Regions from separate parts of the Kocuria sp. CPCC 205263 genome, predicted to be linked through region 2. Evidence: predicted binding sites of a transcription regulator. Region 2 holds the regulator's gene; the other holds the start of a gene.
The links. Region 2 encodes HspR, which represses chaperone genes until heat shock. Its sites were predicted from a motif close to AAGTTGAGTCNNNNNGACTCAACTT; they were not measured.

Region 1: the regulator HspR is predicted to act here: its motif matches at 7,024-7,048, upstream of RF647_RS02700 (Hsp20/alpha crystallin family protein).

The regions. Positions count from the first base shown of each region.
Region 1 is NZ_JAVKPV010000002.1:48,211-63,259, forward strand. Features, by position in the region: gene RF647_RS02675 (DUF6350 family protein) at 1-1,176, shown strand, start outside; gene RF647_RS02680 (hypothetical protein) at 1,065-1,571, opposite strand; gene purN (phosphoribosylglycinamide formyltransferase) at 1,632-2,213, shown strand; gene purH (bifunctional phosphoribosylaminoimidazolecarboxamide formyltransferase/IMP cyclohydrolase) at 2,293-3,903, shown strand; gene RF647_RS02695 (NADP-dependent isocitrate dehydrogenase) at 4,046-6,268, opposite strand; gene RF647_RS02700 (Hsp20/alpha crystallin family protein) at 6,478-6,981, opposite strand; gene RF647_RS02705 (Gfo/Idh/MocA family protein) at 7,120-8,214, opposite strand; gene RF647_RS02710 (TetR/AcrR family transcriptional regulator) at 8,299-8,880, shown strand; gene RF647_RS02715 (gamma carbonic anhydrase family protein) at 8,899-9,435, opposite strand; gene RF647_RS02720 (beta-phosphoglucomutase family hydrolase) at 9,471-12,794, opposite strand; gene RF647_RS02725 (sensor histidine kinase) at 12,991-14,601, opposite strand; gene RF647_RS02730 (response regulator transcription factor) at 14,627-15,049, opposite strand, start outside.
Region 2 is NZ_JAVKPV010000001.1:222,549-237,597, reverse strand. Features, by position in the region: gene RF647_RS01095 (ECF transporter S component) at 1-608, shown strand, start outside; gene RF647_RS01090 (ABC transporter ATP-binding protein) at 605-2,404, shown strand; gene RF647_RS01085 (energy-coupling factor transporter transmembrane protein EcfT) at 2,401-3,198, shown strand; gene RF647_RS01080 (aminotransferase class IV) at 3,207-4,088, opposite strand; gene RF647_RS01075 (uridine kinase) at 4,118-4,711, opposite strand; gene RF647_RS01070 (low molecular weight protein-tyrosine-phosphatase) at 4,708-5,247, opposite strand; gene RF647_RS01065 (BCCT family transporter) at 5,332-7,305, opposite strand; gene dnaK (molecular chaperone DnaK) at 7,633-9,489, shown strand; gene RF647_RS01055 (nucleotide exchange factor GrpE) at 9,486-10,148, shown strand; gene RF647_RS01050 (DnaJ C-terminal domain-containing protein) at 10,313-11,329, shown strand; gene RF647_RS01045 (heat shock protein transcriptional repressor HspR) at 11,331-11,771, shown strand; gene RF647_RS01040 (GNAT family N-acetyltransferase) at 11,797-12,324, opposite strand; gene trmB (tRNA (guanosine(46)-N7)-methyltransferase TrmB) at 12,321-13,112, opposite strand; gene RF647_RS01030 (TIGR00730 family Rossman fold protein) at 13,117-13,731, opposite strand; gene RF647_RS01025 (multidrug effflux MFS transporter) at 13,909-15,049, shown strand, end outside.

The DNA of each region.
Region 1 (15,049 bases), on a different contig from region 2:
GCCGCCGTCTTCCCGCTCGTCCCCGTGGCCCTGGGCGGGTTCGTGGGCGCGTACCGGGCCTCCCGGTCGCTGCCGGGACTGATCGGCGTCAACGCCGCCGCGTGGGTCGAGCGCACGAGCCAGTACTCCCGCTGGGCCGGGTCCTACGTGTGGGCGGTGCTGCGCTCCGGCTTCGTCGCGGCCGTGGCCGGGGTCGGGGCCGGGTCCGCCCTGCTGGCCGCCGCCCTGTTCTGGAACTGGAACGACGTGGTGGGCGTCTACCAGCGGCTCGGCACCGGCGTGCCGGGGGACACCGCGCTGACGGGACTCCAGCTCGGCTACCTGCCCAACCTCGCGGTCTACGCCCTGGCCTGGGCCACGGGCGCGGGCTTCGAGCTCGGCTCGGGCACGCACGCCTCTCCGCTGGGCACCGAGGCCGGGCCCGTGCCGCTGCTCCCGGCGCTCGCCGCGCTGCCGCCCGCCGAGCTCCCGGCCTGGGCGCTCGTGGTGGTCGTGCTGCCGGTCCTGGCCGGCGTCCTCGCCGGCTGGTGGTTCCTGCGCGAGGGGGAGAACCACCTGGACGACTGGATGGCGCTGCGGCTGCCCGCACGCTGGATCACGTACCCGCTCTCGACGCTGCTGACCGGGGTCTTCGTGGGCGCCGTCGCGGGCGTGCTGGTCATGCTGCTGAGCTGGCTCGCGCACGGCTCGCTGGGGCTCGGCCGACTCACGGACGTGGGGCCGGACGGTCCCGCCGTGCTGCTGCTGTTCGGCGCCGAGGTGGCCGTCGGGGCGGCGGTCGGCTGCGTGGTGGGACCGTGGCTCGAGCACGAGCCGCCGTTCGCGCCGCCCCGCGGCGGCGAGGACGGCGAGGACGGGACGCCGGCCGGCCGGCGGGCGGCGCGCCGGCGGCGCCGGGAGGAGACCGCGGCCCGGCGCGCCATGCGCTCGGCCGGCCGGCGGAGGCCGCGGCCCGCACGCGGGCACGGCGCTGACCGGCACGGGACCGAGGGGCACGGCGCCGACGGACCCGGGACCGGCCGCAGCACCGCGGACGGGCACCGGGACGCGGGCCCGTGGGCGGCTCAGGGGCCGGCCGTGGCGGAGACCGGGTCCGCGGAGGCGTTCGACGTGGACGCGGCCGAGGCGCCCGCGGCGTCCTCCGACGCCGGCGCCGCCGGGCCGCCGGAGAGATAGCTCCAGATCCCGTCCTCGAGCTCCTGCTGGCACTGCGCCGCCCCGGAGAGGGTGAGGGTGCCGGCGACACACTCCTGGTAGGCCTCGGCCACCGGCCACAGCGCCAGACGGGCCCCGCCGGTGAGCAGGCTCAGCGCGCCCAGCACGATCGCGGCGACCGCGCTCAGCACCAGCAGCTGGCGCTTGCCGGTCCCGCGGGAGCGCACGAGCGCCGCGACGCCCAGCCCGATCCCGAGGGCGGCCAGCACGACCCCGGCCACGGTCGGCCACAGGGCGGCGCCGACGAGCACCAGGGCGACCGCCGCGCACACCAGCGCGCCCCCTGCCGTGCGGGTCGCGGCGGCGCGTCGTGCGTCCGCGGGGGCTGCCTCGGGGGTCGGGCGGGGAGGGGTCATGCCCTTCACTCTAGGGCACCCCGGGGGCCCCTCCCCGCCCGCCCGACTAGACTCGGGGGCATGCGCATCGTGGTCATGGTCTCCGGCTCCGGCACCAATCTGCAGGCGGTCCTCGACGCCGTCCGGGAGGGCCGGATCGACGTCGAGATCGCCGCCGTGGGCGCGGACAAGCCCTGCACCGGCCTGGAGCGGGCCCGGGAGGCCGGCGTCGAGACGTTCCTCGTCCGGCCCGGCGACCACCCGGACCGGACGCGGTGGAACCGTGCCCTGCAGGAGGCGGTGGCCGCCCGGGAGCCCGACCGGATCGTCTTCGCGGGGTTCATGCGGATCGTGGACGCCGAGTTCGTCGAGGCGTTCGCGGGGCGCATCGTCAACACCCACCCCTCGCTGCTGCCGTCCTTCCCGGGGGCGCACGCGGTGCGGGACGCCCTCGCGCACGGGGTGAAGGTGACCGGCGTCACCGTCCATGAGGTCGTGGCCGACGTCGACGCCGGTCCGATCCTGGCGCAGGCGGCGGTGCCCGTGGAGGAGGGGGACACCGAGGCGCAGCTGCACGAGCGGATCAAGGCCGCCGAGCGCGAGCTGCTCGTGCGCACGCTCGGCGCGGCGGCCCGGCAGGGAGCCCTGCACGACGCCCGGTGAGCAGACCCGGCGAAGGTCCGTAAAATGGTTCCCGGCGGATCCCGCCGGCAACCCCAGACCTCGAACGCTTGGAGAACCTGTGAGCCCCACCCAGCTTGACCGCGTGCCCCTCAAGAGGGCGCTGGTGTCCGTCTACGACAAGACCGGGCTGGAGGGTCTCGCCACGGGGCTGCACCGGGCCGGCGTCGCGATCGTGTCCACCGGCTCGACCGCACGGCGCATCGCCGACCTGGGCGTGCCGGTGACGGAGGTCGCGGAGGTCACCGGGTTCCAGGAGTGCCTGGAGGGGCGGGTCAAGACCCTGCACCCGCGGGTGCACGCGGGCATCCTCGCGGACCGCCGGAAGCAGGACCACATGGACCAGCTCGCCGAGCTGGAGATCGAGCCGTTCGACCTCGTGGTCGTGAACCTGTACCCGTTCGTGGACACCGTGCGCTCCGGCGCGGGCCAGGACGAGGTTGTCGAGCAGATCGACATCGGCGGCCCCTCCATGGTCCGGGCCGCCGCGAAGAACCACGCGGCCGTGTCCGTGGTCGTGGACCCGTCCTCCTACGACGCGGTCGTGGAGGCGGCGGCCTCGGGCGGCTTCGACCTGCGGGCACGCCGCCGGCTGGCCGCCGCGGCGTTCGCGCACACCGCCGCCTACGACACCGCGGTGGCCACCTGGACGGCCCAGCAGTTCGAGCAGGACGAGGACGCCAACTTCTGGCCGCCCTACGCCGGCCTGGCCCTGCAGCGCTCGGCCTCCCTGCGCTACGGCGAGAACCCCCACCAGAAGGGGGCGCTCTACGTGGACGAGGCCGCGTCCCCCGGCATCGCCCAGGCCGACCAGCTGCACGGCAAGGAGATGTCCTACAACAACTACGTGGACGCCGACGCCGCACTGCGCGCCGCCTACGACTTCGACGAGCCGGCCGTGGCCGTGGTCAAGCACAACAACCCCTGCGGGCTGGCCGTGGCCACCCCCGGCGCCGAGGACCCGATCGCCGACGCCCACCGCAAGGCCCACGCGTGCGACCCGCTCTCCGCCTACGGCGGGGTCATCGCCGCGAACCGGACCGTGACCCGGGCGATGGCCGAGACGGTGCAGGACATCTTCACCGAGGTCGTCGTGGCCCCCGGCTTCGAGCCGGCGGCCCTGGAGATCCTGCAGGCCAAGAAGAACATCCGCCTGCTCGAGCTGCCCGAGGGCTTCGAGCGGGACGTCCTCGAGTACCGGCAGATCTCCGGCGGCGCGCTGCTGCAGGTCTCGGACCGGCTCGACGCCGCGGGCGACGATCCCGCCGGCTGGACGCTGGCCGCGGGGGAGCCGGCGGACGAGCGGACGCTCGCCGACCTCGCCTTCGCGTGGACGTCGCTGCGGGCGGTGAAGTCCAACGCGATCCTGCTCGCCGACCGCGGCGCGTCCGTGGGCATCGGCATGGGCCAGGTCAACCGGGTGGACTCCTGCAAGCTCTCCGTGGAGCGGGCCAACGCCCTGGGCGAGGACGGCGCCGAGCGCGCGCGCGGCGCCGTGGCGGCCTCGGACGCGTTCTTCCCGTTCGCGGACGGCCTCCAGGTGCTCCTCGACGCCGGCGTGCGCGCCGTGGTCCAGCCCGGCGGCTCGATCCGGGACGAGGAGGTCGTGGCCGCGGCCGAGGCCGCCGGCGTGACGATGTACTTCACCGGGGCGCGGCACTTCTTCCACTGAGCCGTCTTCCGGGGCCGCCTCCGGGCAGGCGGCCCCGGGTGGCATGCCCCCCGCACGGCAACGGCCGCACTCCCCGTGGGAGTGCGGCCGCTGCCGTGCGTGCTGCCCGTGCCGGAGCGCGCGGGCGACCCGCGCGCTCAGCTCACGCGCTGAGCGAGGAGAGGACCCGGTTGAAGGTCTCCGAGGGGCGCATCACCGAGAACGTCTTGGCGTCGTCCGGGCGGTAGTAGCCGCCGATGTCGGCGGGACGACCCTGCACGGAGAGCAGCTCCTCGTTGATCGCGTCCTCGTTGGCCGCCAGCTGCTCCGCCACGGAGGCGAAGGCCTGGGCCAGCTCGGCGTCCTCGTCCTGGCGGGCCAGCTCCTGGGCCCAGTACAGGGCCAGGTAGAAGTGGCTGCCGCGGTTGTCGATCTCGCCGGCCTTCCGGCTCGGGGACTTGTTCTCCTCGAGGAACGTGCCCGTGGCCCGGTCGAGGGTCTCGCCGAGGATCCGGGCGCGCTCGTTGTCGGCCGTGGTCGCCAGGTGGTCGAGGCTCGCGGCGAGGGCCAGGAACTCCCCGAGGCTGTCCCAGCGCAGGTGGTTCTCCTCCACCAGCTGCTGGACGTGCTTCGGCGCGGACCCGCCGGCGCCGGTCTCGAAGAGCCCGCCGCCGTTGATGAGCGGGACCACCGAGAGCATCTTCGCGGAGGTGCCCAGCTCGAGGATCGGGAACAGGTCCGTCAGGTAGTCGCGCAGCACGTTGCCGGTGACCGAGATGGTGTCCTCTCCGCGGCGGATCCGCTCGATCGAGAACGCGGTGGCCTCCTCGGGGGACATGATCTCGATCTGCAGGCCCTCGGTGTCGTGCTCGGTCAGGTACTGCTCGACCTTGGCGATGAGGTTGGTGTCGTGGGCGCGGGTGCGGTCCAGCCAGAACACGGCCGGCGTCGCGGAGGCCCGCGCGCGGGTCACGGCGAGCTTGACCCAGTCGCGGATCGCGACGTCCTTCGTCTGGCACGCCCGCCAGATGTCCCCGGGGGAGACCTCATGCTCGATGAGCACGGAGCCGGAGGAGTCGACGACCTGGACGGTGCCCTGCACAGGGATCTCGAAAGTCTTGTCGTGGGAGCCGTACTCCTCCGCCTTCATCGCCATGAGGCCGACGTTGGGCACGGAGCCCATGGTGGTCGGGTCGAACGCGCCGTGGGCGCGGCAGTCGTCGATGACCACCTGGTAGACCCCGGCGTAGGAGCTGTCCGGCAGCACCGCGAGGGTGTCCGCCTCCTCGCCCTCGGGGCCCCACATGTGCCCGGAGGTGCGGATCATGGCCGGCATCGACGCGTCGACGATGACGTCGGAGGGCACGTGCAGGTTCGTGATGCCCTTGTCGGAGTTCACCATGGCGAGCTTCGGGCCCTCGGCGAGGCCCTTGTCGATCGCGGTCCGCACGTCGTCGCGCACGTCGGCCGGCAGGGCGTCGAGGCCGTTGAGGATCGCCGCGAGCCCGTTGGCGGGGGAGAGGCCCGCCTTCTCGAGGGCCGCGCCGTGGGCGGCGAAGAGCTCCGGGAAGAACGCCTCGATGACGTGGCCGAAGATGATCGGGTCGGAGACCTTCATCATGGTGGCCTTCAGATGCACCGAGAGCAGGACGTCCTCCCGCTTGGCGCGCTCGACCTGCTCCGCGAGGAACGCGTCCAGGGCGGCTGCGCGCATCACGGTGCCGTCGATGACCTCGCCGGCCAGCACGGGGACGGACTCCTTGAGCACCGTGGTGCTGCCGTCCTCGGCCACCAGGCGGATCGTCAGGGTGTCGTCGCCGTCCATGACCACGGACTTCTCGTTGTCCCGGAAGTCGTCGGCGTCCATCGTGGCGACGTTCGTCCTCGACTCCGCCGTCCACTCGCCCATGCGGTGCGGGTTCTTGCGGACGTAGTTCTTGACCGAGGCGGGGGCGCGGCGGTCCGAGTTGCCCTCGCGCAGCACCGGGTTGACCGCGGAGCCCTTGATCTTGTCGTAGCGGGCCCGGGTCTCCTTCTCCTCCTCGGTGCGGGGCTCGTCCGGGTAGTCGGGGAGGGCGACGCCCTGCTCCTGCAGCTCCTTGACCGCGGCCTTCAGCTGCGGGACGGAGGCGGAGATGTTGGGCAGCTTGATGATGTTGGCCTCGGGCTTCTTGGCCAGCTCGCCGAGCTCGGCGAGGGCGTCGTCCACCCGCTGCTCCTCGGGGAGGCGGTCGCCGAACGCGGCGATGATGCGCCCGGCCAGGGAGATGTCGCGGGTCTCCACCTCGACGCCGGCGGTCGAGGCGTAGGCGTCGATGATCGGCTTGAAGGAGTAGGTGGCGAGCAGGGGCGCCTCGTCGGTGCGGGTGTAGATGATCTTGGCCATGTGCGGGCTGTCTCCCAGGATGTCGTCGGATCGGTGGTGGTGCTTCCTGGTGCCAAGATACCCGAGGCGGCGCCCCGCCCGCTGGCCGGGCCCGCCGTCCGGCCGGAGGGCGCGGGCGGCCATGGCACGGCGGCGGGCCCGTTCCCCGCGGGGAACGGGCCCGTGGCCGTGGGGCCCCGTCCGGGGCGTGCCGGTGCCGGGGGCCGGGCTCAGCCCTCCGTGGACTGGGTGGCCCCGGCGCCGTTGACGAGCTCGCCCTCGCCGATCACGCGGTCGCCGGACTCGTCCCGGCCCTCGCCCAGGGCCTGCTGCTCGCCCTGGCCGGAGACCACCTGGATCTTGCGCGGCTTGGCCTGCGCCGAGACGGGGATCGTGACCGTGAGCACGCCGTTGTCGTAGTTCGCGGCGATGTTCTGGATGTCGATGCCCTGGCCCAGGTTGAGCTGGCGGACGAACGAGGAGCTCTGCCGCTCCCGGGTGATCCACTGGACGTCCTGCACCTCGGGCAGCTCCCGCTCCGCGCGGATGGTCAGCAGCTGGCCGTCGACGTCGACGTCGACGCTCTCCGGGTCGATGCCGGGCAGGTCCGCCCGCAGGATGTACTGGTCGCCGTCCCGGTACAGGTCCATGGGCATCTCGCGCAGGCCCTGCCGGGCGAACAGCGAGGCGGCGAGCCGGTCGAAATCGTTGAACGGGGTGAACATCGTGGCCACGTCAATCATCTCCTCAACCATATGAGCAATGTCTTCGACACTTAGTTGAGTCCGATCAACTCAACTGTTGACCATGATAATCCCGCTCCTCGCGGTCTTCAACGGGTCCCGGCCCCCATCGCCCAGGGCGAACCGCCCTCAGCGGGCGTCGTGGGGATACCGCACGCCGATCTGCGCCCGCACCCGGTCGAAGAGCTCCACGAGCTCGAGGGAGTCGGCCCACGGCATCACGGGGGACTCGAGCAGGCCCTGCTGCACGCAGCGGGTGGCCTCGCGCATCTCGAACACGTATCCGGCGCCCGCCACGTCCACGCGCTCCACGACGGGGGCGGCGCCCCTGCGGGCGCCCTCGGCGGTCTGCAGCACCAGGGTGGTCGGGCAGTTGATCCGTCCGTCCACCCGCAGCCAGCCGTCCGTGCCGCTGATCGTCACCTGGTGGGGGACCGTGGCGGACAGGGTGCCGCTCACGTGCGCCCGGCCATGCCCGAAGTCCAGGGTCAGGGCGGTGTCCAGGTCCACGTCCGTGGCGCCGAGCTCCGCGCGGGCGCTCCAGCGCTCCGGGGCCCCCAGGACCGCGGAGGTCCACGTCAGGGGGTAGACCATCATGTCCAGCAGCACCCCGCCGCCGTCGGCCCGGCGGAACAGGCGGTGGGCCGGGTCCAGGGCCCGGTGCGTGCCGATGGACCCCTCGACCGAGAGGACCCGGCCGAGCCGGCCCTCCCGGACCCAGCGCATCGCGGTGCGGAAGCCGGGGGTCATGCGGGTCCAGACGGCCTCCATGAGGAAGACGCCGTGCTCGCGGGCCAGGCGGAGCAGGTCCCGGACCTCCGCCGCGGTCATGGCGAGGGCCTTCTCGCACACCACGTGCTTGCCGGCCCGCAGCAGCGCCGAGACGTCCCGGTGGTGGTAGCCGTGCGGGGTGGCCACGTAGACGATCTCCACGTCCGGATCGGCCGCGAGCCGGTCCAGTCCGGTGCTCGTGGCGGTGCCGCCGTAGGCCCGCTCCACCCCGTGCCGGCGGGCGAAGTCCTCGGCGCGGTCCTGGTCCCGCGAGCTCACGGCCACGAGCCGGGCGTCGGGCAGCGCCGCGATGTCCGGGACCACCTTCTCCGCGATGTCGGCGGTGCTGACCACGCCCCATCCGAGCGTGCGGCCGGTCGCGGTGCCGGGGTCGTCCAGGTGGGCGGCGTCGAGGGAGGCGTCGACGAACGGGCTGAGGGTCTGGGCAGGCATGGGCGCATTCTGCCACGCCGCCCGCCGCCGGGATCCCGCCCGCCGGCTCCGATCGAACGACCGTTCGTGGCGTAGGCTGAGCCCGTGCCCCGGGTGAGCCAGCAGTACAAGGACGAGCGCCGCCGCGAGATCGTGGCCGCCGCCAGCGAGTGCTTCCTCGAGCACGGCTACGAGGGGGCGTCGATGCACCGCATCATCGCCGCCACGGGGCTGTCCGCGGGGGCGCTCTACAACCACTTCCCGAGCAAGCAGGAGCTCGTGGCCGCGGCCGCCCGCGCGGCCCTGGACCGGGTCCTCGCGGCCGCGGAGGACGAGCCCGGCACCGACCCCGCGGCGTGGGTCGTGGGACTGCTGGAGCGGCTGGCGGCGGATCCCGCCACCACCCGCCTGCTGCTCATCACGTGGGGCGGGGCGGTGAGCAACCCCGGTCTGGCCGCGCTGGCCGGGGAACACCTGGGGCGCGTGCGGGACCGGGTGGAGGAGCGCTACGGGCGGTGGGCGGTCGAGGAGCTGGGCCTCGACGACGACGCGGCCCGCGAGTGGGCCGGCATGTTCGCCCAGGCCATCCTCTCGGTGCTGCAGGGCTGGGTGGTGCAGTCGTGCCTGCTGCCCGGCTTCGACCACGGCGCGTACCTGGACTACGCGCGCACCCTCGCGGCGCAGTGACGGGCCGCCGGGCCCGGCTCAGGCGGTGAGCCGGCGGTGCTCGGCGGAGAGCTGGACGTAGGTGCGCGCGTTGGCGCGGACCTTCTCCTGCTCCTCGTCCGTGAGCTCGCGCCGGACCCTGGCCGGCACCCCCGCCACGAGGGACCGGGGCGGCACCACGGTGCCCTCGAGGACGACGGCGCCCGCGGCCACCAGCGAGCCCGTGCCGATCACGGCGCCGTTGAGGACGGTCGCGTTCATCCCGATCAGGACATCGTCCTCCACGGTGCACCCGTGCACCACGGCGCCGTGGCCGACGCTCACGTCCGCGCCGATCGTGCAGGGGTGGCCGGGGTCGGAGTGGACCACCACGTTGTCCTGCAGGTTGGACCGCGCGCCCAGCCGGACGGGGGAGCGGTCGCCGCGCACCACGGCGCCGTAGAAGACCCCGGACTCCGGTCCCAGCTCGGCGTCACCCACGACCGTGGCGGTCGGGGCCACAAAGGCGGAGGAGTCGATCCGGGGCTCGTGCCCCCCGTGCGGGAGGACCAGTCCGGGCGTCGTGGAGTGTGCCATGGTCCCAGCCTAGCGGCGGGCCCGCCGCCCGCGGCTCAGACGCCCTGCCGCGTGACGGCCGGCCGCTGGGCGCGCTGGTGCCGGTGCTGGATGGCCACGCGGATCTTCTGGCCGCCCTTGAGCACGTACTCCGCGCCGTGCACGTGGATCGTGACGTCGTCCGCGCGCCGGGAGGCACCCTCGAGCTCCAGGACGTGGTGGTCGATGCAGACCCGGATCACCTGGCCGCGGTACAGCACCGTGAACGAGACGGTGTCCAGCTGGCTCGGCAGGGCCGGGTCGAACTCGAGCCAGCCGCCGCGCACGCGCAGCCCCGCGTAGGCGCGGGTCACGACGTCGACGGAGCCGGCCATGGCGCCCAGGTGGATGCCCTCGCCCGTGGTCCCGCCCTGGGTGTCGTCGAGGTCCACCAGGAGGGAATCCTGGAACGAGGACCACGAACGGTCCGGGTTCAGCCAGGCGAGCACCGAGGCGTTGACCACCCGGGACAGGGAGGAACCGTGCGAGGACCGCGCGATGTAGAAGTCGACGGTGCGCTCGATGGCGGCGTGGTCCACCTCGTAGCCCATCCGGCCGAGCTCCTCGACGAGGCCGTCGGGGCCGAAGAGGTAGACCAGCATGATCGTGTCGGCCTGCTTGGCCAGCTTGTAGTTGTTGGTCATGTCGCCCTCGTTCTCCAGCAGGAGGTCGAGGCGGCCGATGTTGCGGTACTTGGCCCGGTAGTACTCCCAGTCCAGCTCGTCGAGGTCGTCGTAGCCGTGGAACTGGCTGATGGTGCCGTCCGTGTTGAACGGCACGAACATCCGCTCGGCCATCCGCTGCCAGGTCCCGACCTCCTCGGCCGAGAGGTCGAAGCGGGCGGAGAGCTCCTCGCGCTGGTGCTCCACCATGTCGTGGAAGATGTGGGCGCTGTGCCGGAACAGCCAGGCCGCCAGCACGTTCGTGTAGGCGTTGTCCTTCAGACCGCCGCCGTGCTGGCCGCGCGGGCCGTCGTGGTACTCGTCCGGGCCCATGACGCCGGCGATGTGGTAGCGGCCGTCCGCGGGGTCGTAGTCGGTGAGGGACGCGAACAGCCGGGTGATCCCGATGATCAGCTCCGAGCCCTGCCCCGCCAGCCAGTCGAGGTCACCGGTGGTCTCGTAGTAGATCCAGGCGTTGTAGGCGATCGCGAGGCCCACGTGGAACTGCCGCCACGAGTTGTCCGGCAGCCACCGGTTGGAGTGGTGGTTAAACAGCTCCGGCGGGGTCTCCTCCCGGCCGTCCGAGCCGGACTGCCACGGGAACGCTGCGCCCTCGAGCCCGAACTCGGTGGCCCGGTGCTTGGCCATGGGCAGCCGGCGCCACCGGTAGGAGAGCAGCGCGCGCGTCACCTGCGGCTGGTGCAGGTTGACGACCGGGAGGATGTAGAGCTCGTCCCAGAAGATGTGCCCCCGGTAGCCCTCGCCGTGCAGGCCGCGGGCCGGGACGCCGGCGTCGCGCAGGGACATGTGCGGCGCCAGCGTCTGGGCCACGTGGAACAGGTGCACGCGCAGCGCCAGCTGGGTGATGGGCAGCTCCCCGGTGCGCTCCTCCGGGTCCGGGCACACGTCCACGTCGAAGCGGTCCCACAGCAGGGACCACTCGATCTCGTGCGAGGGCAGCAGGCCCCGGACGCCGCTGGGGTTGCGGTCGAGCTCCGCGAGGGCGCCCTCGCGGGGCGAGCCGATCGCGGCGTCGCGGCTCGTGACCACGGCCGTGGTCGAGTCGATGATCACGGGGCGGCCGTCGGCGATGTTGACCTGGTGGCGGCGGAACTCGGTGCCGCCGGGCCGGATCTCGCGGCGCTCCCGGACGTTCTGGCCGCCCTCGATGGTGGTGCGCTGGGCCGTGGTGATCTCGATCTTGGACTGGGTGGTGCGCACGTGCGAGAGCAGGGTCTCGTGGTCGTCGGGCAGCGAGGTCGACTCGAGGTCCACCAGGTGGTGGTCGTTGAGGTCCTGGTACTCCGCGACCCCGTTGTTGCGCACGCTGGGGTCGATGCCCGTGCGCAGGTGCAGCCGCCCCGAGAACCCCCGGGCGGTCACCGTGGTCTCCTGCGCCCCCAGGTGGCGGAAGCGCAGCGACACGAGGCGGCGCTGGACGATCTCCAGCCGGGCGTGGGCCCCGTCCTCGCCCCGGTCGCCGTTGAGATCGGTGAGGACCAGGGACCGGATGAGCAGGCCGCGGCGCAGGTCGAGCTCGATCCGCTCGTCGGACGGGAGCAGCCCGCCCTCCGACCACCAGTCGCCGCCGGAGACCCGCAGGTCCAGGTGGGTCCAGTTGGGGGCGTTGACCATGGACTCGTGCTCGACGTCGCGGCCGCTCAGGTGGCTCACCACCCGGTTGAAGATGCCGGCCAGATAGTTGCCGGGGTAGTGCACCCCGTTGTCGGGGAACTCGCAGGCGGACCCGCGCACGCCCATGTAGCCGTTGGCCAGCGTCAGCAGGGTCTCCCGCCGGGCCTCGGTGGCCGGGTCGAAGCCCTCGAAGACCAGCTTCCAGGGGTCGTCGCGGCGGGCGCCGAGGTCGAGCTCGCCGACGTCGTTGAGCACGATCGTGGCCCCGGCCCGGTACAGGTCCTTGCGCTCGCCGTGGCGGCGAACCCCCACCACCATGCCGAAGCCGCCGGCGGCCGCGGCCTGCACCCCGGACACGGCGTCCTCCACCACCGCGGACCGGGCCGGGTCCACCCCGAGCATCTTCGCGCAGGTCAGGAACGTGTCCGGCGCCGGCTTGCCGGGCAGCCCGTGCTCGGCGGCGAAGTGGCCGTCCACGATGATGTCGAAGGAGTCCTGCAGCCCGGCCGCCGCCAGCACGGGGACGCTGTTGCGGCTCGCGGTGACGAGACCCACCGGCACCCCGGCGGCGCGCAGCCGCTCGATGAGCGCCACGGTCTTCTCGAACACCCGGACGCCCTGGACCTGCAGGGCGTCCTGGAAGTAGGTGTTCTTCAGCACGGCCTGGCCCTGCACCGTCCACGCCCCCGGCGTCTCGTCGCCCTCCGGCAGGCAGGCGCCCCGGGCGGCGAGCAGGGAGCGGATCCCGTCCTCGCGCCGCCTCCCGTCCACGTAGTGGCGGTAGTCGGCGTCGGCGTCGAAGGGCCGGCGGTCCACCGTGGTGCCGGGCTCGGCCGGCTCGAGCCGGTCGTCGGCCAGGATCGTGTCGAAGAGGGTCTTCCAGGCCGCCGCGTGCACGGCGGCGGTGTCCGTGACCACCCCGTCCATGTCGAAGATCACGGCCTCGTGGGGGATGCGCAGCTGGTCGACCGCCTGCGGCAGCGCGTCCGCGCCCTGGATGCGCGGCAGGGAGGCGGTGAACGGGGCGGTGGGCAGTGCGTTCACGAGAGTTCCTCCGGAAGGTGGGTGCGGCGTCCGCGACCCCTCGGAACCGCACGGAGAAACCCCCAGCACGCGGCACGCGACGGACCCCGGACGCGGCGTTGCGGTTTGGCACTGGAGCGGGGACGGCCGTCCGTGCCGACGGTTCCTGACCAGCTCATTAAACGGCCCGGGGGCCGCGGGGGCAAGCCGCGTCCGCTCAGCGGTCGGCCAGGGGGAGGCGGACGGTGAACCGGGTGCAGCCCGGGACGCTGCTGACGTCGATCCGCCCGTGGTGGGCGCGCACGATGGCGTCGACGATCGAAAGGCCCAGGCCGGCGCCGCGGGAGCTCGCGGCGCGGGCGTGGTCCTCCCGGGCGAAGCGGAAGAAGATGTGCTCGAGGAAGTCGGCGCCGATGCCGGGGCCGTCGTCGCCCACGGCGAGCACGGCCTCGCCGCCGGGCCCCGGTCCGGCGGCCGCCTCCGTCCCGAGCGAGGCCGTGACCGTCGTCCCCGCGGGCGTGTGCTGGTGGGCGTTGGCGAGCAGGTTGATGAGCACCTGGCGCAGCTGGGCCGGGTCCCCGCGCACGAGCACGGGCTCGTCGGGCAGCTCGAGGCGCCAGACGTGGCCGGGCGCCGCGACCCGGAGGTCGCTGACGGTCTCGACCACCAGCTCGAGGAGGTCGACGTCCTCGGTGACCACGGCCCGGCCCTCGTCCAGGCGCGCGAGCAGCAGCAGGTCCTCGACGAGCGCGGTCATCCGGGCCGCCTCGGACTCCACCCGGGACAGGGAGCTGCGGCCCTGCGCGCTCATCGGCTCCGTGAGCCGGATCAGCTCCGCGTAGCCGCGGATGCTGGCCAGGGGAGTGCGCAGCTCGTGGCTGGCGTCGGCCACGAACCGGCGCACGCGCGTCTCGCTGCGCTGGCGGGCGGTCAGCGCGTGGGCTACGTTGTCCAGCATCCGCCCGAAGGCGTGGCCGAGTCGGCCCACCTCCGTGTCCGGGTGCGCGGCCGGCGCCACGGCCCCCACTGGCAGGACCACCTCCCCGTGGTCGAGGTCGAGCTCCGAAACGCGGGTCGCCACGTCGGAGAGCCGCTCCACGGGGCGCAGGGTGCGCCGGACGACGACGAGCCCGACCAGCCCCGTGGCGGCGATGGCGCCGGTCGAGATCGCCGCGGTGCTCACCCCGAAGCTGCGCAGGGTGTCCTCCTTGTCGGCCAGCGGCAGACCGGTCAGCACGAGGCCCCAGTCCCACGGGTCGTCGACCACCAGAACGCGGTAGCCGCCCACGGCCAGCTCCACGTCCACGGGGCCCCACTGCCGGCCCCCCTCGTCGTCCGACTCGGCGCCGAGCGCCGTCACGAGCTCCCCGATCCGCCGCCGGTCCTCGTCGGTCAGCTCCTGCCGCGTCCCGTCGGGGGCGAAGAGCCCGGCGCGGACCACCTCGCCGTCGACGACCCGGGCGTTGAGGGTGCCGGCGCCCTGCGCGGGGACGTCCATCATGGCCTCGAGCTCCTCCGAGGGCCCGGCGGCGGCACGGACCCCGTACTCGATCGTGCGGAAGGAGGCGTCCCGGACCCTGCCGTCCAGCTGCTCGCCCAGGGACACGTTGAGGACCGCGAGACCCAGGGCGCCCACGGCGGCGCAGGCGACGGTCAGCAGCGCCAGGACCGTCAGCAGCAGCTTGGTGCGCAGCTGCAGCGCCCGGCCCGCGCCCCGCGGCCGGGCCCGCGCCCCGGTCGCTTCCGGGCCCGTCGGATCGGTGCCCGTCGGGCCGGTGCCCGTGGGGCCGGCGCTGGTCGGATCGGTGCTCGTGGGGCCGGTGCTCATGGGGCGGCACGTCCTCGGCGGGTGCTCACTCGGCCGGTTTGAGCACGTAGCCGGCGCCGCGCACGGTGTGGATCATGGGCGGGCGCCCGGCGTCGATCTTCTTGCGCAGGTAGGAGATGTAGAGCTCCACCACGTTGGTCTGGCCGCCGAAGTCGTAGCCCCAGACCTGCTCGAGGAGCTGCGGCTTGCTCAGCACCCGGCGCGCGTTCTCCATGAGGCAGCGGAGCAGGTCGAACTGGGTGGCCGTCAGCGTGATCTCGTCGCCCCCGCGGCTGACCTCCCGGGTGTCCGCGTTGAGTACGAGGTCGCCCACGACCAGCTCCGCGGCGTCCGGGTGGGCGATGCCCGCGCGCTGCACCAGGCGGTGCAGCCGCAGCAGCAGCTCCTCCATGTCGAACGGCTTCGTCACGTAGTCGTCCCCTCCCGCAGCCAGGCCGGTGATGCGGTC
Region 2 (15,049 bases):
CCCACCGCCCCGCCCGCCGCCCCGGCACGTCCCGTGCGTCGTCCTGGCGCGTCGTCGACATCGTCGTGGCCGCCGTCCTCGCCGCCGTGTGCGCGGTCGTCTTCTGGGCGTGGTCGAACCTGCTCTACCCCGTGGTCGGCACGGCCGCGGTCGCCTACCCGCCCGCCGTGGGGCTGATCGCCGGCGGCTGGCTCGTGGCCGGCGTGCTCGGCGGACTGATCATCCGCAAGCCCGGCGCCGCGCTGTTCTGCGAGCTGCTCGCCGCCGTGATCGAGAGCTTCCTGGGCACCCACTTCGGCCTGCTGGTCGTGCTCTCCGGCCTCGTCCAGGGCATCGGCGCGGAACTGGCCTTCGCCGCCTTCCGGTACCGCCGGTTCGACGCCCTCGTGGCGGCCGTGGCGGGCGCCGTGAGCGGGATCTTCCTCGGCGTCCACGAGAACATCGTCTACAACTACGAATGGGCGCTGAGCCATCAGGTGGTCTATGTGGTCCTGGCGGCTGTCTCCGGGGCGGTGCTCGCGGGCCTGCTGATGCAGGCCGTGGTGCGGGCCCTCGCGGCGACCGGCGTGCTGCAGGGCCTCGCGTCGGGGCGGGCCGTGCGGCGATGACGGCTCCCACGACCCCGGGCCCCGTGGTGCCCGCCACCCACGGGGCCCGGGTTGAGGCCCGCGGCTTCGGCTGGCACCACCCCGGGCGGGACGCGGCGGCGCTGCGCGGCCTCGACCTCGTGGTGGCGCCGGGGGAGCGCGTGCTCCTGCTGGGACCCAGCGGGGCGGGCAAGTCCACCCTCCTGCACGCCCTGGCAGGAGTCCTCCACGACGACGACGGGCAGTCCGCCTCCGGCGAGCTGCTGCTCGACGGCATGCCGCCGGAGCAGGCGCGCGGCCGGGCCGGGCTCGTGCAGCAGGACCCCGAGTCCCAGGTGGTGCTGTCCCGGATCGGGGACGACACCGCCTTCGGCCTCGAGAACCTCGCGGTGCCCCGGGAGCAAATCTGGCCGCGGGTGCGCGCGGCGCTCGACGACGTGGGGCTGGACCTCCCCCTCGACCACTCCACCGCGGCCCTGTCCGGCGGGCAGAAGCAGCGCCTGGCGCTCGCGGGCGCCGTGGCCATGAGCCCCGGGTTGCTGCTGCTCGACGAGCCGACCGCCAACCTGGACCCCGCCGGCGTGCGGCAGGTCCGCGACGCCGTGGTGTCCTGCCTCGACCGCAGCGGCGCCACGCTCGTGGTCGTGGAGCACCGTGTCGCCGTGTGGGCCGAGGTCGTGGACCGCGTCGTCGTGCTCGGCCGGGACGGGAGCATCACCCACGACGGCGCGCCGGGCCGGGTGCTCGGCGCCGCGGCCGACGAGCTCAGCGGCGCGGGGGTGTGGGTGCCCGGCCGGGTGCCTGCCACGCGTGCGCCCGCTCGCCCCGCCGCGGGTCCCGGTGCAGGCTCCGGTGCACATTCCGCCGGGGGTCCCGCCGGAACCCGGGCCGCCGGCTCCGGGGCGGACGGCGCACCGCTGCTGAGCGCCACCGGTCTGGGCGTCTCGCGCAGCCAGCCCTCGGCGCGGCAGCTGCGCGCCCGGCGGCGGGCGCGGCGTCGCGGCCGCCCGGTGGACGACGCCGCCGCGGGCCGGGACCTCCCCACGGCGGTGGCCGACGTGGAGCTGACCCTGCGACGCGGCCGCGCGCTCGCGCTGACCGGGCCGAACGGCGCCGGCAAGTCCACGCTCGCGCTGACGCTGGCGGGCCTGCTCGCCCCCGTGCGCGGCACCGTGCGGGCTCACCCGGTCCTCGACCGCGGCGCGAGCCCCGACCCGCTCGAGTGGAGCGGCCGGGAGCTCGTGGCCCGCGTGGGGACGGTCTTCCAGGAGCCCGAGCACCAGTTCCTGCGCGCCACCGTGCGGGCCGAGCTCGAGCTCGGCCCCCGGTTGGCCGGCACGCCGGAGGCCGAGCGGGAGCGCCGCACGGACGAACTGCTCCGCCGGCTGCGGCTCGCGCACCTGGCCGACGCCAACCCGTTCACCCTCTCCGGCGGCGAGAAGCGGCGGCTGTCCGTGGCCACGGTGCTCGCCACGGACCCGGACGTGCTGGTGCTCGACGAGCCGACGTTCGGTCAGGACGCCCTGACGTGGGCAGAGCTCGTGGACCTGCTCGTGGAGCTCGTCGACGCCGGCACGTCGGTCCTCGCCGTGACCCACGACGAGGACTTCGTGCGGGCGCTCGGCGCCGAGGTGCTGGCGCTGGGCACCCCGTGCAAGCGGGGCCACGCCGCTCGCACGGCACCGGCGGCGGAGGGGGCGGCGGCCGTTCCTGCCGTGCGGTCCGCGTCCGCGGCAGGCAGTGCCCCGGCCGCTCCGGCGGCGCCGGGCGCCGGCGCGGTGCGGGTCGTCCCCGCCCGGCGGGAGCCCGTCCGGTGAGCGCCACCGCGATCGCGCCGTCGGCCCGGACCTCCCTGCTGGGGCGGACGAACGCGGTGGTCAAGCTGGCCGGGGCGCTGCTGCTGACCGTGGTGCTGCTGCTCAGCGCGGACCCCGTGACGTCGGGGACCGTGCTGCTGGGCGAGGTGCTGCTGCTGGCGCTGGCCGGTCAGCGCCCGCTCGCGCTGCTGCGCCGGGCGTGGCCGGTGGTCGTGGCGGCGCTCGTGAGCGGGTGGGGCACGGCCCTGCTCACCGAGGACACCGGGCCGGTGCTGCTCGACCTGGGGGTCACCGGGATCTCGTCCGGCTCGCTGGCCGCAGGGGTGGCGATCGCCCTGCGCGGGCTGGCGCTGGCGCTGCCCGGGCTGATGCTGGTGCTCACCACGGATCCCACGGACCTCGCCGACGGCCTCGCCCAGACGCTGCGCCTGCCGGCCCGCTTCGTGCTCGCGTCCCTGGCCGCGCTGCGGCTGGTGGGGGTGATGGTCTCCGAGTGGGCCACCCTGGCGATGGCGCGGCGGGCGCGCGGGGCGGGGGCCGGGCACGGTCCGGTGGGCGCGCTGCGGGAGTTCGGCGGCCAGGCCTTCACCCTGCTGGTGCAGTCCCTGCGACGGGCCACCCGGCTCTCGGTCACCATGGAGGCCCGCGGCTTCGGTGCGGGTCCGCGCACGTGGGCCCGCGTCCCGGGGTACTCCTGGCGGGACGCCGCGGTTCTCGCGGGCTGCGCGGCCGCCGCCGCGGCGGGCCCGGCGGTGTCCGCCCTGCTCGGGACGCACCGGTTCATCTGGGCCTGAGCGAAGGATCAGGCCTGCTGGACCCAGCTCGTGACGAGCCTCGTCAGGTCCGGGTCCACCGGCAGCGGCTGGTGGTCGAGCCGGCGCACCGGCACCGCGAGCCGGACGCTGGAGACCAGCCACACGGCGTCGGCCTCCATGAGGTCCACCGGGTACAGGGGCCCGTAGCCGAGCTCCCAGCCGTCCCGGCGGGCGGCGGCGAAGATCTTGGCCTGCGTGGTGCCCGGCAGGATCCCGTGCGAGGGCTCCGGCGTCAGCAGGGTGCGGCGGCCGGCGCGCACCCGGGCGCAGACCACGGAGGACGTCGCGCCCTCCAGGATCCTGCGCCCCTCCGTGGTGAAGACCGCCTCGTCCGCGCCGAGGGAGCGGGCGTGGCGCAGGGCGGCCATGTTGATCGCGTAGGAGAGCGTCTTGGCCCCGGGGAGCAGCCACGGGTACCCCGCGTCCTGGGCGGGGTCGTGGCCGCGCGGCAGCAGCACCGCGGTCACGCCGTCCCGGCGCTGCCGGAACGTCGTCTCCGGCACGGGGCTCACCACGATCCAAGACCACGGGCCGTCCGCCGGGGTGCCGCGGCTGATCACCACCTTGACGGCGTGCTCGGCCCCCAGGCCGCCCTCCCCGCCGGGGGCGGCGTGGGCGAGCGCCAGCTCCACCGCCCCGCGCACGTCCCGCGCCGACGGCACGGGCAGCTGCGCCAGCCGCGCGGAGGCCGACAGCCGCTGGTGGTGGGCCTCGAACTTCTGCACGAGCCCGTCGACGGCGCGCATGGTCTCGAAGACACCGTCTCCCCGGGTGAGCCCCTGGTCGTCGATCCGCACGAGCGGGACGGACGGATCGGCGAGGACGCCCTCCGGGTGGGCGGCGTCGAGGACGACGACGGTGCTGGTCACGGATCCTCCTGTCGGTGCGGTCGCGGGGCTCAGCAGACCGGGCCGGGGTGCAGGATGTCCACCTGTTCCCAGACGTGGTCCTCCGCCAGGTAGGCGTCCTCCTGGGCGGCCCAGCGGTCCCAGTGCTCGGCGTAGTAGGAGCCGTCACGGCTCAGCGCGCGGTCGTAGCGTAGAGCGGTGGGCAGCTCGACCCATACGGAGACGTCCAGCAGCTCCCGGGCCTCGGCGCTGCACGCGCCGACGCCCTCCAGGATCACGACCTCCGCCACGCGGGTCAGCCGCGGGGTCCCCGGGGAGCCGGTGACCCAGTCCCAGGCGCTCCACTCGGCGTCCCGGCCCTGGTCGAGGTGCGTGAGGACCTCGTCCACGTAGGTGCGGCGGCCGGGGCCTAGCCCGTCCCAGCCCGGGTAGAGGTCCTCGAGGTGGAAGAGCGTCACGTCCCGCACCGGGCGCAGCACCGCGGCGAGCTGCTCGGCGAGGCTGGTCTTGCCGGCCCCCGAGCGCCCGTCGATGCCGATGAGGTACGGGCGGCGGGTGGGGGAGGGGAGCAGCCGCGCCAGGTTGGTGCCGGCGGGGTGGGCCGCGGCGAGCGCCGGATCCAGCTCGAGCTCGATGTCGATCACGCGCGTCCGGCGTCCTGCGCGGGGCCCGGCGCGGCTCGCCGGTCGGCGCCGAGCTCCCGGACGACGGCGCGGACCACGCCCGGCACGGCGGCGTCGATCATGCCCCAGGTGGACTCGAAGTCCTCGGGGCCCCCGTACCAGGGGTCGTAGATCCCCAGATCGCCGTGCTCGAGGTCCTCGACGGCGGGGTCGAACTCCCGCAGCAGCCGCACCTTGGCGGCGGCGGAGGGGTCCGGTGCGAGCGCCCGCAGGCGCTGCCAGTGCACCACGTCCAGGGCGAGCACGAGGTCCCGGTCGCCGAAGCGGACGGGGTCGAAGACCTGGGCCGCGTGCGCGGAGGCGTCGAGCCCCTCGCGGCGCAGGAGGTCGCCGGCGCGGGGGTCCACGGGGTTGCCGAGCTCCTCGTCGCTGACGCCGGCCGAGTCGATCCGCACGCGCTCGGCCAGTCCTGCGGCCTCGAAGGCGCGGCGCAGGGCGAACTCCGCCATGGGCGAGCGGCAGATGTTGCCGGTGCACACGGCCACGATCGAATACATAGCGGGCAGTCTAAGCCGTCCGGTCCCGGCACGAGAAGTGCGGCCGCCGCCCCCAGGGGCGACGGCCGCACGGCGCGGGTCCGGTCAGGGCCGGCGGACGGTCGGGTCGAGCGGTCGCTGCTCGTCCGGGTCCAGTCGTTCCTGCCGGGCGTCCGGACGCTCCTGCTCCTGGTCAGCCTGCTGGCCGGAGGCCGAACCGGTCTGCGCGGCGAGGTCGATCTCCTCGCCGTTCTCGTCGACCCGCCGGTACCAGTCGGTGACGGCCGGGTCGTGGGAGTCGAAGGTCTCGCCGGCGGCACGGGCGCCCGGGGCGTGCTCCACCTGGAGGGCGAAGTCGTCGCCGTGCTCCTCGATGCCGTGGATCACGGCCTTGCGCACCGCCGTGAGGGCGAACGCGTGGCGGATCGTGGCGGGGTCGCTGCGCAGGTCCTTGTAGAAGGAGACCATCAGGAAGGCGACGATCACCGCGAACGGCAGGGCCGAGACGGTCACGAGGTTCTGCATGCCGGTCAGGGCGTCGTCGCCGCCCACGAGCATCATGACCGAGGCGATGCCGCCGAGGCACAGGCCCCAGAACACGACGATCGGCCGGTTCGGCTCCGGCTGGCCCCGCTGGGACAGCGTGCCCATGACGATGGACGCGGAGTCCGCGCTGGTCACGAAGAAGATGCCGATGACGACCATGGCGAGCACCGAGGTGATCGCGCCGAAGGGCAGGGCGTCGAGCATGCCGAAGAGCGCGGCCTCCTGGCCGCCCGCGGCGGCCAGGTCGGTCCCGGTGCGCTGGAGGTACATGGACGTGCCGCCGATGACCACGAACCAGAGCACGCACATCGAGGAGGGGACCACGAGCACCACGGTCACGAACTGGCGCAGCGTGCGGCCGCGGGAGATCTTCGCGATGAACATGCCGACGAACGGGGACCAGGACAGCCACCAGGCCCAGTAGAAGACGGTCCAGCCGCCCGCGAAGGCGGTCGCGTCCTCGCCCCAGCCGCCGGTCTGACCGGTCATCCAGAGGTACTCCTGCAGGTAGGTGCTGAACACGGCGGGGACCAGGTCCAGGATCAGGACGGTGGGCCCGGCCACGAACACGAACAGGGCCAGCAGGAAGGCCAGCAGCAGGTTCGTGTTGGAGAGGTAGCGGATGCCGCGGGCCACGCCGGAGACCGCCGAGACCACGAAGGCGGCGGTGAGGACGGCGATGATCGCGATGAGCCCGCCGTTGCCGACCGGTCCCCAGCCGGCGACGATCTCGAGGCCCCGGGAGATCTGCAGCGCGCCGATCCCGAGCGAGGCCGCGGTGCCGAAGAGGGTCGCGAAGATGGCGAACACGTCGATGAGCCGGCCCAGGCCGCCCTCGGCGCGCCGCTGGCCGATGAGCGGCACGAAGATCCGGCTGATGAGCGGGGAGCGTCCGCGGCGGTAGGCGCCGTACGCGACGGCCGCCCCGACCACGGCGTACATGGCCCAGGGGTTGAGACCCCAGTGGAAGGCCGTCTGGACGAGGGCGTAGACGGTCATCTCCTCGGAGCCGGGCTCCGCCCCGAAGCCGGGCACGCCGGCGCCGAAGTGGCTGAGTGGCTCGGAGGCGCCGTAGAACATGAGGCCGATGCCCATGCCGGCGGCGAAGAGCATGGCGAGCCAGGAGAAGAAGGAGTACTCGGGCTTCTCGTCGTCCATGCCCAGGGGGATCCGCCCGGTCCGGGTGAAGCCGACGACGAGCATGAACAGCACGGCGGCCGTGGACAGGGCGGTGAAGAACCACCCGGTGTTGCCGGTCACCCAGCCCAGGGCCGCGGTGGAGGCGGCCGTCAGGGACTCGGTGGAGAGCACGCCCCAGGCGATGAACCCCACGATCAGCGCGGCGGTGACGGTGAAGACCACCTTGTCCGTGCCGTAGTGCAGCTTCTGGTCCTCGACGGCGATGCCGGGGACGAGGGCGGGGTGGATGCCGTGCGGGTAGTTGATCTCCCGCAGCACCTCCCGCGGCTTCGGCCGGCGGGAGCCGTCGGCCTCACTGGACGGATGCGGCGAATGGGGTGGCGTGGTGCTCACGGTGGCTCCTGAGGTGTCGGGGTGCGTGCGGTGTCGTGTCGGTGCGTGCGGTGACGTGCGGGGCGGACCCGGGGGGTGTGGCGGTGGCCCGCGGGAACGGGCTCAAACACTCCACGGTATCCGACGTCCTGCCCCAGCGGCAGGGAGTGCGCGGCGTCTCACATCACCCGGCACCCCGGGTTGAGTCGATGTGGCTCAACTTAAGTTGACATCAGCGGCTCACGTGGCAGACTTGAGCCAGGAAAACTCAAGAACTGAGACCTCCGGGACCCCAACGGGGCCGGTACGGCCCGCCCGGTTCAGCTCGACCCGAAGGAGAACACGTCCATGTCTCGTGCAGTAGGAATCGACCTCGGCACCACCAACTCCGTGGTGTCCGTGCTGGAGGGCGGCGAGCCCACCGTCATCGCCAACGCCGAGGGCAACCGGACCACGCCGTCCGTCGTCGCCTTCTCCAAGGACGGCGAGACCCTGGTGGGCGACATCGCCAAGCGCCAGGCCGTCACCAACGTGGACCGCACGATCGCCTCGGTGAAGCGCCACATGGGCACCGGGTGGTCCACCGACATCGACGGTAAGAAGTACACGCCGCAGGAGATCTCGGCGCGCATCCTGATGAAGCTCAAGACCGACGCCGAGTCCTACCTCGGCGACAAGGTCACCGACGCCGTGATCACCGTCCCGGCGTACTTCAACGACGCCGAGCGCCAGGCCACCAAGGAGGCCGGTGAGATCGCCGGCATGAACGTGCTGCGCATCGTCAACGAGCCCACCGCCGCGGCGCTCGCCTACGGCCTGGAGAAGGGCAAGGAGGACGAGCTCATCCTGGTCTTCGACCTCGGCGGCGGCACCTTCGACGTCTCCCTGCTGGAGGTCGGCAAGGACGAGGACGACTTCTCCACCATCCAGGTCCGCTCGACCGCCGGCGACAACCGCCTCGGCGGCGACGACTGGGACCAGCGCGTGGTCGACTGGCTGCTGGCGCAGGTGAAGTCGAAGACCGGTGCGGACCTGTCCAAGGACAAGATCGCCCTGCAGCGCCTGAAGGAGACCGCGGAGCAGGCCAAGAAGGAGCTGTCCTCCGCGACCAGCACCAGCATCTCCCTGCAGTACCTGTCCGTGACCCCCGAGGGCCCGGTGCACCTGGACGAGCGTCTCACCCGCGCCAAGTTCGAGGAGCTCACCCGGGACCTGCTCGAGCGCACCGAGAAGCCGTTCAAGGACGTCATCGCCGAGGCCGGCATCTCCGTGTCCGACATCGACCACGTGGTGCTGGTGGGCGGCTCGACCCGCATGCCCGCCGTCGCGGAGACCGTCCAGCGCCTGGCCGGCAAGGAGCCCAACAAGGGCGTGAACCCGGACGAGGTCGTCGCCGTCGGCGCCGCGATCCAGGCGGGCGTGCTCAAGGGCGACCGCAAGGACGTGCTGCTCATCGACGTGACCCCGCTGTCGCTGGGCATCGAGACCAAGGGCGGCGTGATGACCAAGCTCATCGAGCGCAACACGGCCATCCCCACCAAGCGGTCCGAGACCTTCACCACCGCCGAGGACAACCAGCCGTCCGTGTCCATCCAGGTCTTCCAGGGCGAGCGCCAGTTCACCCGGGACAACAAGAACCTGGGCACCTTCGAGCTGACCGGCATCGCCCCCGCCCCGCGCGGGATGCCGCAGATCGAGGTCACCTTCGACATCGACGCCAACGGCATCGTGCACGTCTCCGCGAAGGACAAGGGCACCGGCACCGAGCAGTCGATGACCATCACGGGCGGGTCCTCCCTCTCCAAAGAGGACATCGACCGGATGGTCAAGGACGCCGAGGCCAACGCCGAGGCGGACCGGGTGCGCCGCGAGGCGGCCGACCTGCGCAACAACGCGGAGCAGCAGGCGTACTCCGTCGACAAGCTCCTGAAGGACAACGATGAGAAGCTGCCCGCGGACGTCAAGTCCGAGGTGCAGGCGGACGTCGACGCCCTGAAGAAGGCGCTCGAGGGCGAGGACGAGGACGCCGTGAAGTCGGCCTACGACAAGCTGCAGCAGTCCCAGACCAAGCTCGGCGAGGCCCTCTACGCGCAGTCGCAGACCGAGGGCGCCGAGGGCGCCCCGGGCGCGGGCGCCACCGGTGCCACCGGTGACGAGGACATCGTCGACGCCGAGGTCGTCGACGACGAGGACGAGAAGAAGTGAGCATGCCCGACCCCACGCCAGGACCCGACGAGAACGCGGACGACCACGGCGCCGGGAGCGTTCCCGGCGACCCCGCCGCCCACCCCGGCGAGCAGTCCGCGCAGGACTCCGGCGCCGGCCCCCGCGAGGAGGCCGGCCCGGAGGGCCTGACGGTGGACGACATCCTCTCGACGCCCCAGTCGACGGACGCGGAGTCCGGGGACGCCGCACCGGCGCCGGCCGCCGCGGAGGAGTCCCCGGCGGCCGCCCTCGCCGAGGAGCGGCTCGAGGAGCTGCGCCGGCTGCAGGCCGAGTTCGTGAACTTCAAGCACCGCACGGCGCGCGAGAAGGAGCAGCTGCGGACCTTCGTGACGGGCGACCTCCTGCAGACGCTGCTGCCGGTGTTCGACGACATCGACGCGGCCCGGCAGGCGGGCGACCTCACCGACGGCCCATTCGCGGCGATCGCGAACAAGCTCGAGGAGACCCTCGTGCGGCACGGGCTGGTGCGCCTCGGGGAGGTCGGGGAGAAGTTCGACCCGAACGTCCACGAGGCGGTGCTGCAGCAGCCCACGAGCGAGGTCGAGCCGGACCAGGTCTCGATGGTGCTGCGCTCCGGCTTCCGGATCGGCGAGCGCGTGGTGCGGCCGGCCCAGGTCGCCGTCGCGGTCGCCGAGTGAGGCCGGACCCGGCCTGATCCCGGCGACGTCAGGGGAGGCCCGTCCGTCGGGCCTCCCCTGACCCGTCCACCCGTCCCCGGCGCCGCCGCGCCGGGGACGACCCCCGGACCACCACCGGGTCCTGCTCCGCAGGACCCCCACCGGCCCCACAGAAAGGAGGCGTCATGGCCAGCCAGGACTGGATCGACAAGGACTTCTACAGCATTCTCGGCGTCTCCAAGGACGCGTCCGCCGCCGATGTCAAGAAGGCCTACCGCAAGCTCGCCCGCCAGTACCACCCGGACCAGAACCCGGGGGACACGGAGGCCGAGCAGCGGTTCAAGGACATCACCGAGGCGAACTCCGTGCTCTCCGACCCCGAGGAGCGCAAGCAGTACGACGCGATCCGCGCGATGGGCTCCGGGGCGCGCTTCACCGCCGGCGGCCCCGGCGGCGCCGGGGGCTCGGCCAACTTCGAGGACCTCTTCGGCGACATCTTCGGCGAAGGCGGCGGAGGACGCCGCCGCCGCACGACCTACTCCACCGGCGGCGCGGGCGGCCCCGGCGGCCCGGGCGGGTTCGAGGACCTGTTCGCCCAGTTCGGCGGTCAGACCGGGTACGGGGCGCCGGGCGGCTACCAGGCCCCGCCGGCGCGCGGGGAGGACATCCGGACGGAGACGACCATCCCGTTCCGCTCCTCGGTGCACGGCACCACGGTCAAGCTGCGCCGGGGCAACGGCCAGGAGACCACGGTGCGGATCCCGCGCGGCGTGCGCGACGGGCAGAAGCTCAAGCTCGCCGGCAAGGGCCACTCGGGTGCCGGCGGGGCCGGCGACCTCTACGTCACCGTCCACGTGACCCCGCACCCCTTCTTCCGGCGCGTCGAGGGCACGGACGACGTCGAGGTCACCGTGCCGATCACGTTCCCCGAGGCGGCCCTGGGCGCCACGATCGAGGTGCCCGTGCTGGACGGCGGCACCGTGCGCGTGAAGGTGCCGGCGGGCACGTCCTCGGGCCGGCGCTTCCGCGTCAAGGGGCGCGGGTTCGGCACGGCCAAGGGCACGGGCAACCTTATCGTGACGGTCGAGGTGCACGTGCCGGCCGAGCTGGACGAGCAGGCGCAGGCCGCCGTCCGGGCGTTCGCCGAGGCGACCGCGGACGAGGACCCCCGGGCCCGCCTGGCCGAGAAGGCACGGGTGTGAGATGGCACTGGACGCCGACCAGCCGCTGTTCGTGATCTCCGTGGCCGCGGAGATCGCGGAGATGCACCCGCAGACGCTGCGCCAGTACGACCGGCTCGGCCTCGTCAGGCCGTCCCGCGCCCCCGGACGCGCCCGCCGCTACTCGCAGCGCGACATCGAGAAGCTGCAGCAGATCCAGGTGCTGTCCCAGCAGGGTGTGTCCCTCGAGGGCATCCGGCGCATCCTCCAGCTGGAGAACCAGGTTGCGGCCCTGCGGTCGCGGGTGGCGGAGCTGTCCCAGGAGCTCGAGGACGCCCGGGACCGGGCCGAGGAGTCCTCGCGGATCTTCGCCGCAGGCGTCGGCGGGGACGTGGTGCGCATGGCCCGCGGCGCCCGCCCCCGGGCCCGCAAGATCTCGCAGGCCGTGGTGCTGTACCGGCCCCCGCGCCAGCAGGAGCGCTGAGCCGCACCGGTGCCCGGCCGGGCGGTCAGCGCAGGTGCTTCTCGAAGCCCACGTCGTACACGCCGCCCGGATAGACCCGGGCGGTCCCGGGCAGCAGGACGTATCCGCTGCTGCGGTACAGGGCGGCCGCCTCCGGCTGGCGGCTGCCCGTGGTGAGGTGGATGCGCCGGTAGCGCGCCGCGGCGGCGAGCCGCTCGAGCTCGGCCAGGATCCGCCGCGAGATCCCCCGCCGGCGGTGCGCCGGGGCGGTCCACACCCGCTTGAGCTCCGCCGTGGCGTCGTCGTACCGGCGGAACGCGCCACCGCCCACCGTCGTGCCGCCCTCGCGGAGGAGCAGGAGCGCTCCGGCGGGGGCCGTGAAGTCGTCGACGGGGTGCTCGGCCATCTCCTCCGCCCCGATCTCGGGACCGTAGCGCTCCACGTACTCGTGGTGCAGGCCCTCGAACAGCGGCTGCGCGCGGGGATCGCCCGGGGGCACGACGACGAAGCCGTCCCGCTCCGGGCCGGGCACTGCGCGCACGCCGCTGCGCTCCGCGCCGGGGACGGCGCTCACGCCGTCCGGCGGTAGACGAGGTCGCGGGGGACGCGGCCCGCCTCCCGCGCCTTGCGCTCGAAGCTCGTGAGGACCCGTCCCTCCCAGCGCGGGGCCCACCCGGTGTCCGGGTGCTCGTCGTCGGCGAGCGGGCCCGGGTGGACGTTCTCGAACTGCGGGGACGCGTCGAGCACCTCGCGCATCACCAGGGCGTACTCCTGCCAGTCCGTGGCGAGCCGCCACAGCCCGCCCGGGACGAGCACCCGGGCGGCGAGCTCGGCGAACGCGGGGGAGACCAGGCGCCGCTTGTGGTGGCGGGTCTTGTGCCAGGGGTCCGGGAAGAACACCCACAGCTCGTCGACCGAGGCCGGGGCGAGCATGTGCTCCAGGACCTCGGGCGCGTTGGCCTGCGCCACACGGACGTTGTCCACCCCGGCCTGGGCCGCCTTGAGCAGCAGATCCGCGATCCCGGGCTTGTACACCTCGACGGCGAGGAAGTTCCGCGCCGGGTCCTGGGCGGCGGCGTGCACGACCGCCTCGCCGAGCCCGGAGCCGACCTCCACGACCAGCGGCGCCTCGCGCCCGAAGGCCGCGGCCGCGTCGAACTCGTGGTCGGGGTGGACGGAGGTGTCCGTGCGCACGCGCGGGACGTCGAGCACCCGGGTGGGCGCCCAGTCGTCCCAGGCCTTCTGGCGGCGGGCGGTGAGGCGGTCGCCGCGGCGCACGAAGGAGTACGGCCGGCGGTGGAACGCCTCGGGGACGGGGCCCTGCGCGGGGTTCTCGGCGGGGGAAGGGGTGTGCTCGCTCATCGCCCTACATCCTAGGGGCTGGGCGGGCGGCGGGCGCGTCGGCGCCGGGAACGGGCGGCTCGGACCAGCGCCGGCGGGGCGCCTCCCACGCTGCGAACCGGGCGAGCAGCTCGTCCGAGTCCTGGGCGACCACGGCGGCGTCCCGGTACTCGGGGCGCACGAGACCGGCCGCGGACATCGAGGCCACCGCATCCAGCAGGGGCCTCCAGTATCCGGCCACGTCCAGGAAGCCAACCGGCTTGGCGTGCACCCCCACCTGCAGCCAGGTCCACGCCTCGAAGATCTCCTCGAGGGTGCCCAGGCCGCCGGGCAGGGCCACGAACCCGTCGGCGAGCGCGGCCATCTCCGCCTTGCGCTCGTGCATCGTCCGGACGATGCGCAGCTCGGTCAGCCCCGTGTGAGCCGTCTTGTCGTCGACGAGCGACTGCGGCATGACCCCGACCACCTCGCCCCCGGCGGCCAGCGCGGCGTCGGCGACGACGCCCATCAGCCCCACGTGGCCGCCGCCGTAGACGACGCCCACGCCGCGGCGGGCGAGGGTTGCGGCGAAGGCTCGGGCGGCCTCGGGGAACAGGGGGTCGGAGCCGAGGGATGCCCCGGTGTACACGGCGAGTCTCATGAGGACATTGTCGCTGTCGCTGTCGCTGTCGCTGTCCCTGGTCCCCGTCGCAGTCCCTCATCCCCGTCCCTCGTCCTCGTCCCTCATGTCTGTCCCTCGTCCTTCGCCACGTCGCGGCGTCGATAGCATGAGGCGCGCCCCGCGCCCGCCCTGCCGACCCGTGCCGAAGGACCTCCCGTGAGCTCATCGCCGCCCGACGACCCCGTGCGCTCCCGCCTGCGCCTCTCCGGCGGCAAGGACCGGGTGGTGCTGGTGGCGGCGCTGGGGATCCTCAGCGCGGTGAGCCCGATGGCCACCGACATGTACCTGGCCTCGATGCCTGCCATGGCCGGGCACTTCGGGGCGTCGGCCTCCGCGGTGCAGCTGACGCTGACCACGTACATGGTCGGCATGGCCGTGGGGCAGTTCCTGCTCGGGCCCGTGTCCGACGTGCTGGGCCGGCACCGGCTCATGGTGGCCGGCAACGCGCTGTTCCTGCTCAGCTCCGTCGCCGTGGTCCTGGCCCCGACCATCGGGACGGTGCTGGTCCTGCGCGCGGTGCAGGGCCTCGCCGGGGCGGCCGGCGTCGTGATCGCCCGCGCGGTGGTCTCGGACATCGCCTCCGGCCGCGGGGCCGCGAAGCTGTTCTCGATCCTCGCGACCATCACCTCCCTCGCCCCGGTGGTGGCCCCGCTCCTGGGCGGGGTGATCGCCACGGTGGCCCCGTGGCAGACCGTGTTCTGGGTGCTCGCGGCGTTCGGGCTGCTGATGCTGGCGTGCTCCGTGCTCGTGGTCCCCGAGACCCTGCCCCCGCACCGGCGGCACCGCGGCGGGGTCGGCGCCGTCGTCACCGGGTCCTGGCGGGTGCTGCGCACCCCGTCCTTCATGGCCTACGCCCTCGCCTTCGGACTCGCGTTCGGCGCCCTGTTCTCCTACATCTCCGCCTCCTCCTTCGTGCTGCAGAACGTGCTCGGCTACTCGGCGCTCGGCTACTCCGTGGTGTTCGCCGTCAACGCGGGCGGCTCCATCCTGGGCGCGGTCGTCAACACCCGCCTCGTCGACCGGGTCGAGCCCGGCACGATCCTCCGCACCGCGATCGTGGTCATGGCCGCCGTCAACGTGGTGGGCCTGGGCCTGGTGCTGGCCGGGATCACCGGGTGGACCACCCTGGCGCACCTCTTCGTGAGCCAGACCTGCATCGGCTTCGTCATGGGCAACGCCGTGGCCCTCGCCCAGGGCCGGGTCCCGGGCCGGGCCGGGGCCGGGTCGGCGGTGCTCGGACTGGTCCAGTTCCTCCTGGGCGGGCTCGTGAGCCCGCTGACCGGCCTGGCCGGTCAGC